2 regions of the Streptomyces sp. NPDC047869 genome follow, and region 1 is predicted to be linked to the other one. Evidence: riboswitches for the same ligand, from Rfam matches in the RefSeq annotation. Region 1 holds a riboswitch; the other holds the start of a gene.
What was found. Region 1 has a riboswitch for S-adenosylmethionine ahead of thrC (threonine synthase). Riboswitches for the same ligand answer to the same signal wherever they lie in the genome.
Positions count from the first base shown of each region.

Region 1 (5,384 bases):
GCGGTGCGGTAGATCGCCGCGGCCATCCGGCCGAGTGCCTGCCCGTCCTGGTGCCGGTGCCTGCGCACCCCCACGTCCACCTGGGCCAGCGCGTCCAGGCCCACCAGGTGCAGCGCGTCCACCAGCATGCCCAGCTCCACGCCGTAGCCCACCGGGAACGGGAGCTGCTCCAGCAGCGAGCGGCGGGCCGCGTACTCCCCGCCCAGCGGCTGCACGAAGCCGGCGAGCTGCGGCCAGTGCATGTTCAGCAGCGGGCGGGCCATCAGCTCGGTGACCCGGCCGCCCTGTCCGGCGGCGGCCGTGCCGGAGGCGCGCCCGTCGGGCACGGTGAGCGGGCGGTCGTACATCGCCTTGACCAGGTCGACGTCCGGCTCGGTGAGCAGCGGGCCGACGATGCCGAGGACGAAGTCGGAGGAGAACTCCCTCAGGTCGGCGTCGATGAAGCAGACGATGTCCCCGCTCGTCGCCAGCAGCGAGCGCCACAGCACCTCGCCCTTGCCGGGGACGGCCGGTATGCGCGGCAGGACGCTGTCGCGGTGCACCACCCGGGCGCCGGCCGCGGCGGCGACCTCCGAGGTGCGGTCGGTGGAGCCGGAGTCGACGACGACGATCTCGTCGACCAGCGGAGCCTGCCGCATGAGGTCGTGACGGATGACGGCGACGATGTTGCCGACCGTCTCCTCCTCGTTGAGCGCGGGCAGGACGACGGAGACGGACTGCCCGGTGCGCTGCTTGGCGGCCAGGACTCCGTGCAGCGGGCGGTCGGCCACGGACCAGGAGCGGGTGGCCAGCCAGCGCTCGACTTCTTCCAGCACGGTCTGCGGCTCCTCACTGTCGTGATCACACCTGTTGGGGGAGGGTGATGCATCTCGCGGTTCGGACGACTATCTCAACTGTCCCGGCCGTCGGTTACAGTCTTGAACAACGCCGATGACCATCGCATGTCGGGGGTCGCCCGGCGTTCACAACCGAATACCGCTCATCCAGAGGGGCAGAGGGACACGGCCCGATGAAGCCCCGGCAACCCCCCTGAGCCGCACTCGTTTTCGCGCGAGGCTCCCGGCCAGGGAAGGTGCCAAATCCGTCTCACGGCGAGATGCGTCGTGAGGAAGATGAGGAGAAAGGGCCTCGCCTCCATGGCTGTGCAGACAGTTGCAAGCACCAGCAATCCCGCCGTCGATCTCGGCCCCGCCGCTGCCCTGAGCTGTCGCGAATGCGGACACCGGGTACCCCTCGGACCGGTCTTCGCGTGCGAGGAGTGTTTCGGCCCGCTGGAGATCGCCTACGACTTCTCCGCCTACGACACCGAAGAGCTGCGCCGGCGCATCGAGGCGGGTCCCGCGAACATCTGGCGCTACGCGCCCCTGCTGCCCGTCCCCGCCGACGTGGCCCGGAAGCCGAACCTCAACCCCGGCTGGACCAAGCTCGTCAAGGCCGACAACCTGGCCCACGAGCTGGGCGTCACCGGCGGGCTGTACGTGAAGGACGACTCCGGCAACCCGACGCACTCCTTCAAGGACCGCGTCGTCGCCCAGGCCCTGGAGGCCGCGCGCGCCTTCGGCTTCACCACCCTGTCCTGCTCCTCCACCGGCAACCTCGCCGGTGCCGTCGGCGCCGCCGCCGCCCGGGCCGGCCTGCGCTCCTGCGTGTTCATCCCGCACGACCTGGAGCAGGGCAAGGTCGTCATGGCCGCGATCTACGGTGGCGAACTCGTCGGCATCGAGGGCAACTACGACGACGTGAACCGTTTCTGCTCCGAGCTGATCGGCGACCCGGCCGGCGAGGGCTGGGGCTTCGTCAACGTCAACCTGCGCCCGTACTACGCCGAGGGCTCCAAGACGCTGGCGTACGAGATCTGCGAGCAGCTCGGCTGGCGGCTGCCCGACCAGATCGTGGTCCCGATCGCCTCCGGCTCCCAGCTCACGAAGATCGACAAGGGTCTGCGGGAGCTGATCGAACTCGGCCTGGTCGAGGACCGGCCGTACAAGATCTTCGGTGCCCAGGCCGAGGGCTGCTCGCCGGTGTCGACCGCGTACAAGGCGGGCCACGACGTCGTACGGCCGCAGAAGCCGAACACCATCGCCAAGTCCCTCGCCATCGGCAACCCGGCCGACGGGCCGTACGTCCTGGACATCGCGCGCCGCACCGGCGGAGCGGTGGAGGACGTGACGGACGAGGAGGTCGTGGACGCGATCAAGCTGCTGGCCCGGACCGAGGGCATCTTCGCGGAGACGGCGGGCGGAGTGACCGTCGGCGTCACCCGCAAGCTGCTCAAGGCGGGCGTGCTGGACCCGGCGAAGACCACGGTCGTCCTCAACACCGGCGACGGCCTCAAGACCCTCGACGCGGTGGCCGGCACCGGCCTCACCGCCACCATCCGCCCGAACCTGGACTCCTTCCGAGAGGCTGGCCTCGCATGAGCGTGACCGTTCGCATCCCCACCATCCTGCGCACCTACACCGGCGGGAAGGCCGAGGTCGCCGCCGACGGCGCGAACCTCGCCGAGGTCATCGAGAACCTGGAGAAGAACCACACCGGGATCGCCGCGCGGGTGCTGGACGACCAGGGCAAGCTGCGCCGCTTCGTCAACGTGTACGTCAACGACGACGATGTCCGATTCGAGCAGGGTCTGCAGACCGCGACCCCGGACGGCGCCGGTGTCTCCATCATTCCGGCGGTCGCCGGCGGCTGACTGACAGAATGACCGATCATTACCTTCGGTAACGCCGGTTACCGATTGTTCGTTGAATGGCCTCCCCCGCGCGAGAAACGGAGGGGGCCATTCTGTGTGATTGAGCGCGGTAGAGTTGGGGAACCCGCTCCCGGACCATGGGTCAGGGGCCCTGGATTCACCGCGATGCACCCGACAAGAAGTAGCCAAACTGTGGGTGCTTTCTGCGGCTTTTGTGTATTTTATGGAGCCCGACTTGCCCTGAATTCGGGCGAATTCACGCTACATTCCGGACCGTTCGCGTCCATATTTCTCGTCCGATTGACCTGTTGCAGACGGCAGTTGGGCAGATACATTCAGCGGCGGTCGACGCGTTCCGGCGCACGCCCCCGGCCAATGGGGGGTGAGGTCTGACCCGGGTCCGCGAAGTGTGGATCTGTGCAAGGGCCAGTAATAGGGGAGTTAGGCATGGCTCAGGGCACCGTCAAGTGGTTCAACGCGGAGAAGGGGTACGGCTTCATCGCGGTCGACGGTGGTGCGGACGTATTCGTCCACTACAGCGCCATTCAGATGGACGGCTACCGCACCCTGGAAGAGGGCCAGCGGGTGGAGTTCGAGATCTCGCAGGGCCAGAAGGGCCCGCAGGCCGACATGGTTCGCCTCAGCGCCTGAACGTTTCTTGCACGAAGGGCCCGCACCTCGCACAGGGTGCGGGCCCTTCGCCGTGCCCGGGCCCCTGTGTTCGCGGGCGGCTGACGGGGCCGCCCGTACCCCGGGAGGCGCTTGCACTCGGGCATGCCGAGTGCTAATCATTGCGTTAGCACTCTGAAGGTGAGAGTGACAACGAGGACCGGGTCGGTGAGGCCCGCAGGCCAAGTGGGGGAAGGAACCACGCGGCCGGCGAGCCGTCCGTCGCGGGCGCGGGCGCGGTCCGAAGGAATCACCCCCAGTCCTGGAGGGACCACTTCACATGGCCAAGATCATCGCGTTCGACGAGGAGGCGCGGCGCGGCCTCGAGCGCGGCATGAACCAGCTCGCGGACGCCGTCAAGGTGACGCTCGGCCCCAAGGGCCGCAACGTCGTCCTCGAGAAGAAGTGGGGCGCCCCCACGATCACCAACGATGGTGTCTCCATCGCCAAGGAGATCGAGCTCGAGGACCCGTACGAGAAGATCGGCGCCGAGCTGGTCAAGGAAGTCGCCAAGAAGACGGACGACGTCGCCGGTGACGGTACGACCACCGCGACCGTGCTCGCCCAGGCCCTGGTCAAGGAAGGCCTGCGCAACGTCGCCGCCGGTGCCAACCCGATGGCCCTGAAGCGCGGTATCGAGAAGGCCGTCGAGGCCGTCTCCGCCGCCCTGCTGGAGCAGGCGAAGGACGTCGAGACCAAGGAGCAGATCGCCTCCACCGCGTCCATCTCCGCCGCCGACACCCAGATCGGCGAGCTGATCGCCGAGGCCATGGACAAGGTCGGCAAGGAAGGCGTCATCACCGTCGAGGAGAGCAACACCTTCGGCCTCGAGCTCGAGCTCACCGAGGGCATGCGCTTCGACAAGGGCTACATCTCCGCCTACTTCGCGACCGACATGGAGCGCATGGAGGCGACGCTCGAGGACCCGTACATCCTCATCGCCAACTCCAAGATCAGCTCCGTCAAGGACCTGCTCCCGCTGCTGGAGAAGGTCATGCAGTCGGGCAAGCCGCTGCTGATCATCGCCGAGGACGTCGAGGGCGAGGCCCTGTCGACCCTGGTGGTCAACAAGATCCGCGGCACCTTCAAGTCCGTCGCCGTCAAGGCCCCGGGCTTCGGCGACCGCCGCAAGGCCATGCTCGGCGACATCGCCATCCTCACGGGCGGCGAGGTCATCTCCGAGGAGGTCGGCCTCAAGCTGGAGAACGCGACCCTGGACCTCCTGGGCCGCGCCCGCAAGGTCGTCGTCACCAAGGACGAGACCACCATCGTGGACGGTGCCGGCTCCTCGGAGCAGGTGCAGGGCCGCGTGAACCAGATCCGCGCCGAGATCGAGAACAGCGACTCGGACTACGACCGCGAGAAGCTGCAGGAGCGCCTGGCGAAGCTCGCCGGCGGTGTCGCGGTCATCAAGGCCGGTGCCGCCACCGAGGTGGAGCTCAAGGAGCGCAAGCACCGCATCGAGGACGCCGTCCGCAACGCGAAGGCCGCCGTCGAGGAGGGCATCGTCGCCGGTGGTGGCGTGGCCCTGCTGCAGGCCTCCCAGGTCTTCGAGAAGCTGGAGCTCGAGGGTGACGAGGCGACCGGCGCCCAGGCCGTGAAGCTCGCGCTCGAGGCCCCGCTGAAGCAGATCGCCGTCAACGCCGGCCTCGAGGGCGGTGTCGTGGTGGAGAAGGTGCGCAACCTGACCCCGGGCCACGGCCTGAACGCCGCGACCGGCGAGTACGTCGACCTGGTCGCCGAGGGCATCATCGACCCGGCGAAGGTGACCCGTTCCGCGCTGCAGAACGCCGCCTCCATCGCCGCGCTGTTCCTCACCACCGAGGCCGTCATCGCCGACAAGCCGGAGAAGGCCGCCGCGGCCGCTCCGGGCGGCATGCCGGGCGGTGACATGGACTTCTGATCCCGCGCGGATCGGCCTGTCCTTTCCGAGGGCGGCATCCCCTGCCATGGCAGGGGATGCCGCCCTCGGGCGTGTCCGGGATCACAGTGGCACCCGGCCGTGTGTGGAATGCGCGACAGC
Region 1 covers NZ_JBEYRK010000031.1:41,170-46,553, reverse strand. Annotated here, with positions in the region: gene AB0924_RS30525 (glucosyl-3-phosphoglycerate synthase) at 1-815, opposite strand, end outside; SAM riboswitch class I at 977-1,119, shown strand; gene thrC (threonine synthase) at 1,137-2,420, shown strand; gene AB0924_RS30515 (MoaD/ThiS family protein) at 2,417-2,692, shown strand; gene AB0924_RS30510 (cold-shock protein) at 3,140-3,343, shown strand; gene groL (chaperonin GroEL) at 3,642-5,264, shown strand.

Region 2 (5,384 bases), on a different contig from region 1:
CACCGTCACCGGCATGGACGAAAGGTCGTCGGTGCTGGAGTTGGGCTGCGGTACCGGCCAGGCGACGCGCTCGCTGGCAGCGCTCGGGTGCTCAGTAACGGCCATCGAGCCGGGCGCGGACATGGCCGCACTCGCTCGCCAGCGGATCGCTACCTTCGGCAAAGTCGAAGTCGAGACGTCGATGTTTGAGGAGTGGGACGACCGCGGTCGACGCTTCGATGTCCTCGTGGCTGCGTCGTCGTGGCACTGGGTCGACCCCTCGATCGGCTGGCAGCGAGCGCACGACGTGCTCCATCCCGCAGGCTGGATGGCACTGCTCGGCAACGTCGTTGTCCGCCGACCGGGAGAGCCGGAGGTGTACGCCGAGACCGCCGATCTCCACGAGCGGTTCTGCCCTGGGAACCCCGGCTGGGGTCATCCTCCCCTGGAGGACGACGTGCGCACCACCGACGAGGGCTGGGGCCTGGTCGACGACCCCGGAGACTTGTTCGGCCCAACGATCGTGCGCTGGTATCCAACCGTTCAGTGGTTCAACGGGGACGGCTTTGCCGATCACCTTCGTTCGTTGTCGCTGTACCGGAGGCTCGACCGCGACGTCCGTGAGCCCCTGCTCGACGCAATCGCCGAGCACATCCGCGCGCGGATGGGTGACCGAGCATCACGCCGTTACCTGAGCGTCCTCCGCGTCGGACAGCGCGCCGAGTGAGCCCAGTGGTGAAGGACCTGCCGATTCAGCGGCAACGGACCCACCGCACTTCCATGCCTGCCTGCCAAAGACGCCGTGGGTTCCCAGTGAAAGCACCTCAGTCACGCTGAACCCACGGCCGTCGTGCCGGTAAGAACGCTGTCACCAGCCGCAAACGGCGGTGATCAGTCCTCGGACCGGGTGGGTTGGGGCAGCTCCGGCGTGCTCGTCGCCTCAGCCAGTGCGAGGCGACCGCCGTTCAGCTCTGGCACGTAGTTGTAGATCGTGTTCCTGGAGAGGCCGAGCAGCTTCGCGATCGAGGTAACGGTGTTCTCTGGGCGGGCGAGCAGGTCGCGGGCGTGACGTACCTGCTCCTCCGTCATCGCCGACGGGCGCCCGAGTCGGGCGCCGCGGGCACGAGCGGCGTCCAGGCCCTCGTTGGTGCCCTGCAGGCCGATCCGGGAGGGATCGCCGGAGCGCTGTGTCCCCCCTCCGAAGCCAGCAGTACTCACAGGTTGTCCGATCATTCGATGCGGCGGGCCTTCTCGTGTGTGACCGGACGCTATCCGCCCTGCAGGTTGCGCCAGCAGGGACGTTGAGACCCGCTATTCCATACGACAGACACCCGCCGGAACGCCGGGCCGAGGTTTGGTCCTGGCTGCGGGCGGCAGGGGCACGCTGGGCGACCGCGTCGACGTCGGTGCGGGCGTACGGCTCCAGCATCGTGACGTCAGCTTGTGCCGTCCACGTGGGGGCGGGCCAAGTGGCGCAGCAGGGAGGTCTTGTCCCACACATGCCAGCGCGCACCGCACACGGGGTCGGTTTCGTAGGTCACCTCCGCGGGGAAACCGTCGGCCTTGACCCGCTCGGCGGGCGGTCCGGAGAGCACCCTGGCGCATCGGGGGCAACGGTCTGGGGTGCGCATGGGGTACATGCCCATCGTTTTCCTGTTCCTGGTGCTGTTGTTTCGGCGTCCGGTCGCGGGTCCGTCAGGCGGTGGGCCAAGTGACGAAGCTCCGACCCCTGTTGGTGAACGCCCTCCATCCCTGGACGTCCGTCACGCCGCCGTCGCAGGACAGCAGATGCCAGGCACCGGGGGTCCAGGCGAAGACCGCGTCCTGGCGGAGGCACCGTCCCAGTTCACGTGCCGCCGAGTCGCTCAAGCCGGCGATGGCGACGCTCTGCTCGATGTGTGTGCCGTGCGCATCACCTCCCGCTGCGGGCCACCACGCGAGCCCTCGCCGGTCGAGCTCGTCGAGGAGCAGGGCCTGAGCGCGGGCGTTGTCCGCGGCGAGGGCGGGACGGCCGTGGGGGTCGCACGCCGTGACGACGTGGAGGGCGGCGGTTCCGGCAGGTCCGGAGAGGTCGGGGAAAGGGCCCTCGGCCGTGCCCCGCGGACGCGGTGCGACCCGTACCGTCCGGTCCGGGAATCGGATATCGACGACCGTCCGCCGGTAGAGATCCCAGTTCGGGGGTGTGGTCGCAGCGTCAGTGACCTGCATGAGGCCCTCCTGTGGACGAAGGACCCCCTTACCCACCAGCAGGGAGATCGGTGCTCGCTCCCACAAGGCCGTGGGAGCCGGTCCTCGGCGCGATCGGCGTCGTGACCGAGCGGAACGATGCCACACCACCGGTCAAGGGGTAAAGCGTTGTGGATCACATTGTGCAAGATCCGGACGGGTGTTACCTTCGCGCCCGGTCACGAGTTCCAGGGTCAAGCCCCGGCTTGCTGAACGACATCCCGCTCGCCGCGGATGCCCCGGGTGACGACCAGCCCAGCGCACGGTGCGTTGGGAAACCGCAGATCACCGGGGTGCGGACGGGCACTACCGGGGTCCATCGACTCCGGAAGGTTGACCGCCCGTGCCCGTTTCCGACGCGATCCCCGAATTGCCGACGGGGCGGCAGACCCAGAAGCCTGAGCCGGCACCCGAACCCGCCATGTCCGCAGTCGCAGAGCCGGACCGCGCGGGCCTGGTGACCATCGCCCTCGACACCGCCCGGGCACTGTTCTGCACGGCCGAGGTGAGCAGCTCCGGCCTGCCAGGAACTGACGAGATCTTCGGCCAGTGGCTCGACAGCGGATTCGACGTCGCCTTCTACCGCAGCGAGGACCGACCCCTTCAGGCACGTGCTGTCAGCCAGGGGGAGCATGTTCCCGGATCGCTGATCAGCAGCCGTATCGGAAAGGCCCGGTTGGAGTCGGTCTGCCTCAATCCTCACCGGCACGCACCCGTCGGGCCCCGGAACCCGGACCCGGTGTCTGCGGAAGGCGAGGAGGCCGACGGAACAGAGGCCCGGACGGGTGCCGGCATGCCCGGCATCCACCGGGGAGACGCGGACAAGCGGCGGTACGCGAAGGTGGAGTACCAGGAGGACACCGGCTGCGTTCTGACGGTCGTGGACGACTTCGCCGACGGCACGGGGAAGGAGTCGGCCTATCACCTGGGCGGCGACATCACCTCGGACACCGACGGAGACTGGTTCGAAACGCTCACCACCCTCACCGAACTCGCCCAGGCAAGGCTGGAAACGGAGGGGTGGGCCCCGAACGGTCCATGGCAGATCCAGTGGTGGTGCAGCTCGTGCGACGTCACGGACCCGCCGTACGAAACCCTTGAAGTGTTCGAAGAGTACGGCTTCGATCCGGACGAGATCACGCAGCACTATGTGTCCATCTACAGCCAGGGCAGCAACGGCTACTACACCGTCGAGTTCAGTGCCGAGCACCGGGGAGAGGACCACGTCATGTACCTCCAGCTGGAGCTGGACGCTGACCGCAAGGAGCTGGGCAGCGGCAGTCTCGAAGAACTGCGGAGCCACCTGGCACAGGCGACGGAACGAGTGCGAGAGGCCGGCTACACCCCGCTCGACAGCGACTGGAGCATCCACTGGACACACTGCCACGTGCCTCTGACCGAGCTGTGACCGACTGAAAGGCCCCAAGCTGCTGTGCCCTGTGCCCTGTTGTCGTGGGCAACAGCAACCGCGTCGCCGGGCCGGGCGCACACCACATCGAAGACGAAGAGTAGGGCAAGTGAACGACAGACCTACCTCCGGACCGCCAACACCGCCTCCTTACCCGTACCAGGGCTCGATCAAGTTCTGCAGACGTCGCGGTTGTTGGTGATGCCCAGGAGTGGGAGTGCTCGTTCGGGTTGGTCGCGGATTGCGCGGGTGGTCTTGGCGATGTTGTCGGCTCCGAGGAGCTTGGGCAGGCCGATGGCGAGGTTGCGGAGGGTCGCCATGGCGCGGGGTGCGGTCCCGGTATGGACGGTGGAGGCGTCCTCCGCGAAGGTCACGTCTCTCACATGGTGCAGGGCCTCTATCGTCCAGTGGCCGCGGATCGCGGTGGCCAGGTCGGCGGGGGTGGTCTGGTGAGCGTCGAGGCTGGTGACGGCCTAGACGGTCTCGCGACTCTCGCGTCGGACGCTCTGCCTGCGGCGACGGTGGACACGGATGGCCAGGCAGGCGTAGGGGAAGGCGATCCCGCCGAGCTCGTCCGCGGTGCCGCAGGTCTTGATCGAGCGGGACTCGCGGCGGTCGTGGCCGGTGGAGGCCGTGGTGTGCTGGACGGCGATGTCCCGCCACGGCAGGGCGGCGAGCTGGCGGTGTGCGGTCGGCTGATTAGCCTTGATCACCGAGATGTAGTGGGCCTTCTTGGTCTCGACCAGCCAGGCGACGTTCGCCTGGACCGAGTGCAGTGCGTCGAAGGTGACGAGGGCTCCGTCCAGGTCCAGTGGCTCCAACAGGGGCTGGAAGTGCGCGGTCTCGTTCGTCTTCGCGCCGACCTCCGCCTGGGCGAGGGTCACGGCCCGGTGATGGGTGACCGCGCAGAGGTGCCGGCGGGCGGCGGTGAGACGGGCGGAGCCCCTGAGGGCCTTGCCGTCGACGGCGATCACGCGCCGCTGTCCGGACACGGCTCGCGCGGAGGCGTCATGAAGGTCGGCGAGGTAAGCGCCCACCTCCCGGTCCAGGGCGTCACCGTCAACGGCCCCCAGGACCCGCCCGATCGTGGTCCGCGAGGGAGCACGCCGCCAGCGAAGTGGGTGACGGCGGACGCCGACAGCCGTCAGGAGTGTGTCCGGGGCACGTTCCGCCCATTCGGCGAGCTCGTCGAGGCTCCTGGCTCCCCAAACGGCCGCGCAGGCGCAGATGAGCAGGACGGCGGTCAGCGAGTACCAGCGGCCCCGCCGCGCGCGCGGATCAGGCACCAGATCCAGGTAAGGACGCAGGTCGGCGACCCGGCCGGCATCGAGCGGCCCCAGCTTCACCAGCACCGCAGGGAAGATACAACGGCAGGCACGGGCCATCTCATGATCGTTGAGCTTCGACACCCCAATGATCACGAAACCCGTGCTCTCCTGTGCACCCCAACCGGTCACATCCCGGACCAGCCACACGACTCCGGAACTTGATCAAGCCCTGGTCTGCTACGGGGACAGCGTCACAACAAGGGCGTGGTCGGGGCGAGGTCAGGAGGGATCATCTCGGAGATGATTCCGTCAGCAGACCAAGCTGTTTTGCACGTGGTCCTCGGGGAGTCAGCCGGGCGGCAGCACGACCGCACCCGGGCCACCCGGTACGACTGCCGCCCACACCCGCCGTCGGCCCCGCATCCGCCACCGACTCCGTGCCTGGGAACCATGCATTCGGGCACGAGACTGTCCGCGCGTCGTCACCGGCGGCGCCACGCACT
Region 2 covers NZ_JBEYRK010000019.1:2,917-8,300, reverse strand. Annotated here, with positions in the region: gene AB0924_RS23690 (methyltransferase domain-containing protein) at 1-706, shown strand, start outside; gene AB0924_RS23685 (helix-turn-helix domain-containing protein) at 871-1,197, opposite strand; gene AB0924_RS23680 (hypothetical protein) at 1,416-1,574, opposite strand; gene AB0924_RS23675 (DUF3293 domain-containing protein) at 1,675-2,187, opposite strand; SAM riboswitch class IV at 2,383-2,492, shown strand; gene AB0924_RS23670 (hypothetical protein) at 2,627-3,613, shown strand; gene AB0924_RS23665 (hypothetical protein) at 3,784-3,987, opposite strand; gene AB0924_RS23660 (ISAs1 family transposase) at 4,087-4,965, opposite strand.
Region 2: it holds a riboswitch for S-adenosylmethionine, as region 1 does, so the genes downstream of both, AB0924_RS23670 (hypothetical protein) here and thrC (threonine synthase) in region 1, are expected to answer to the same signal.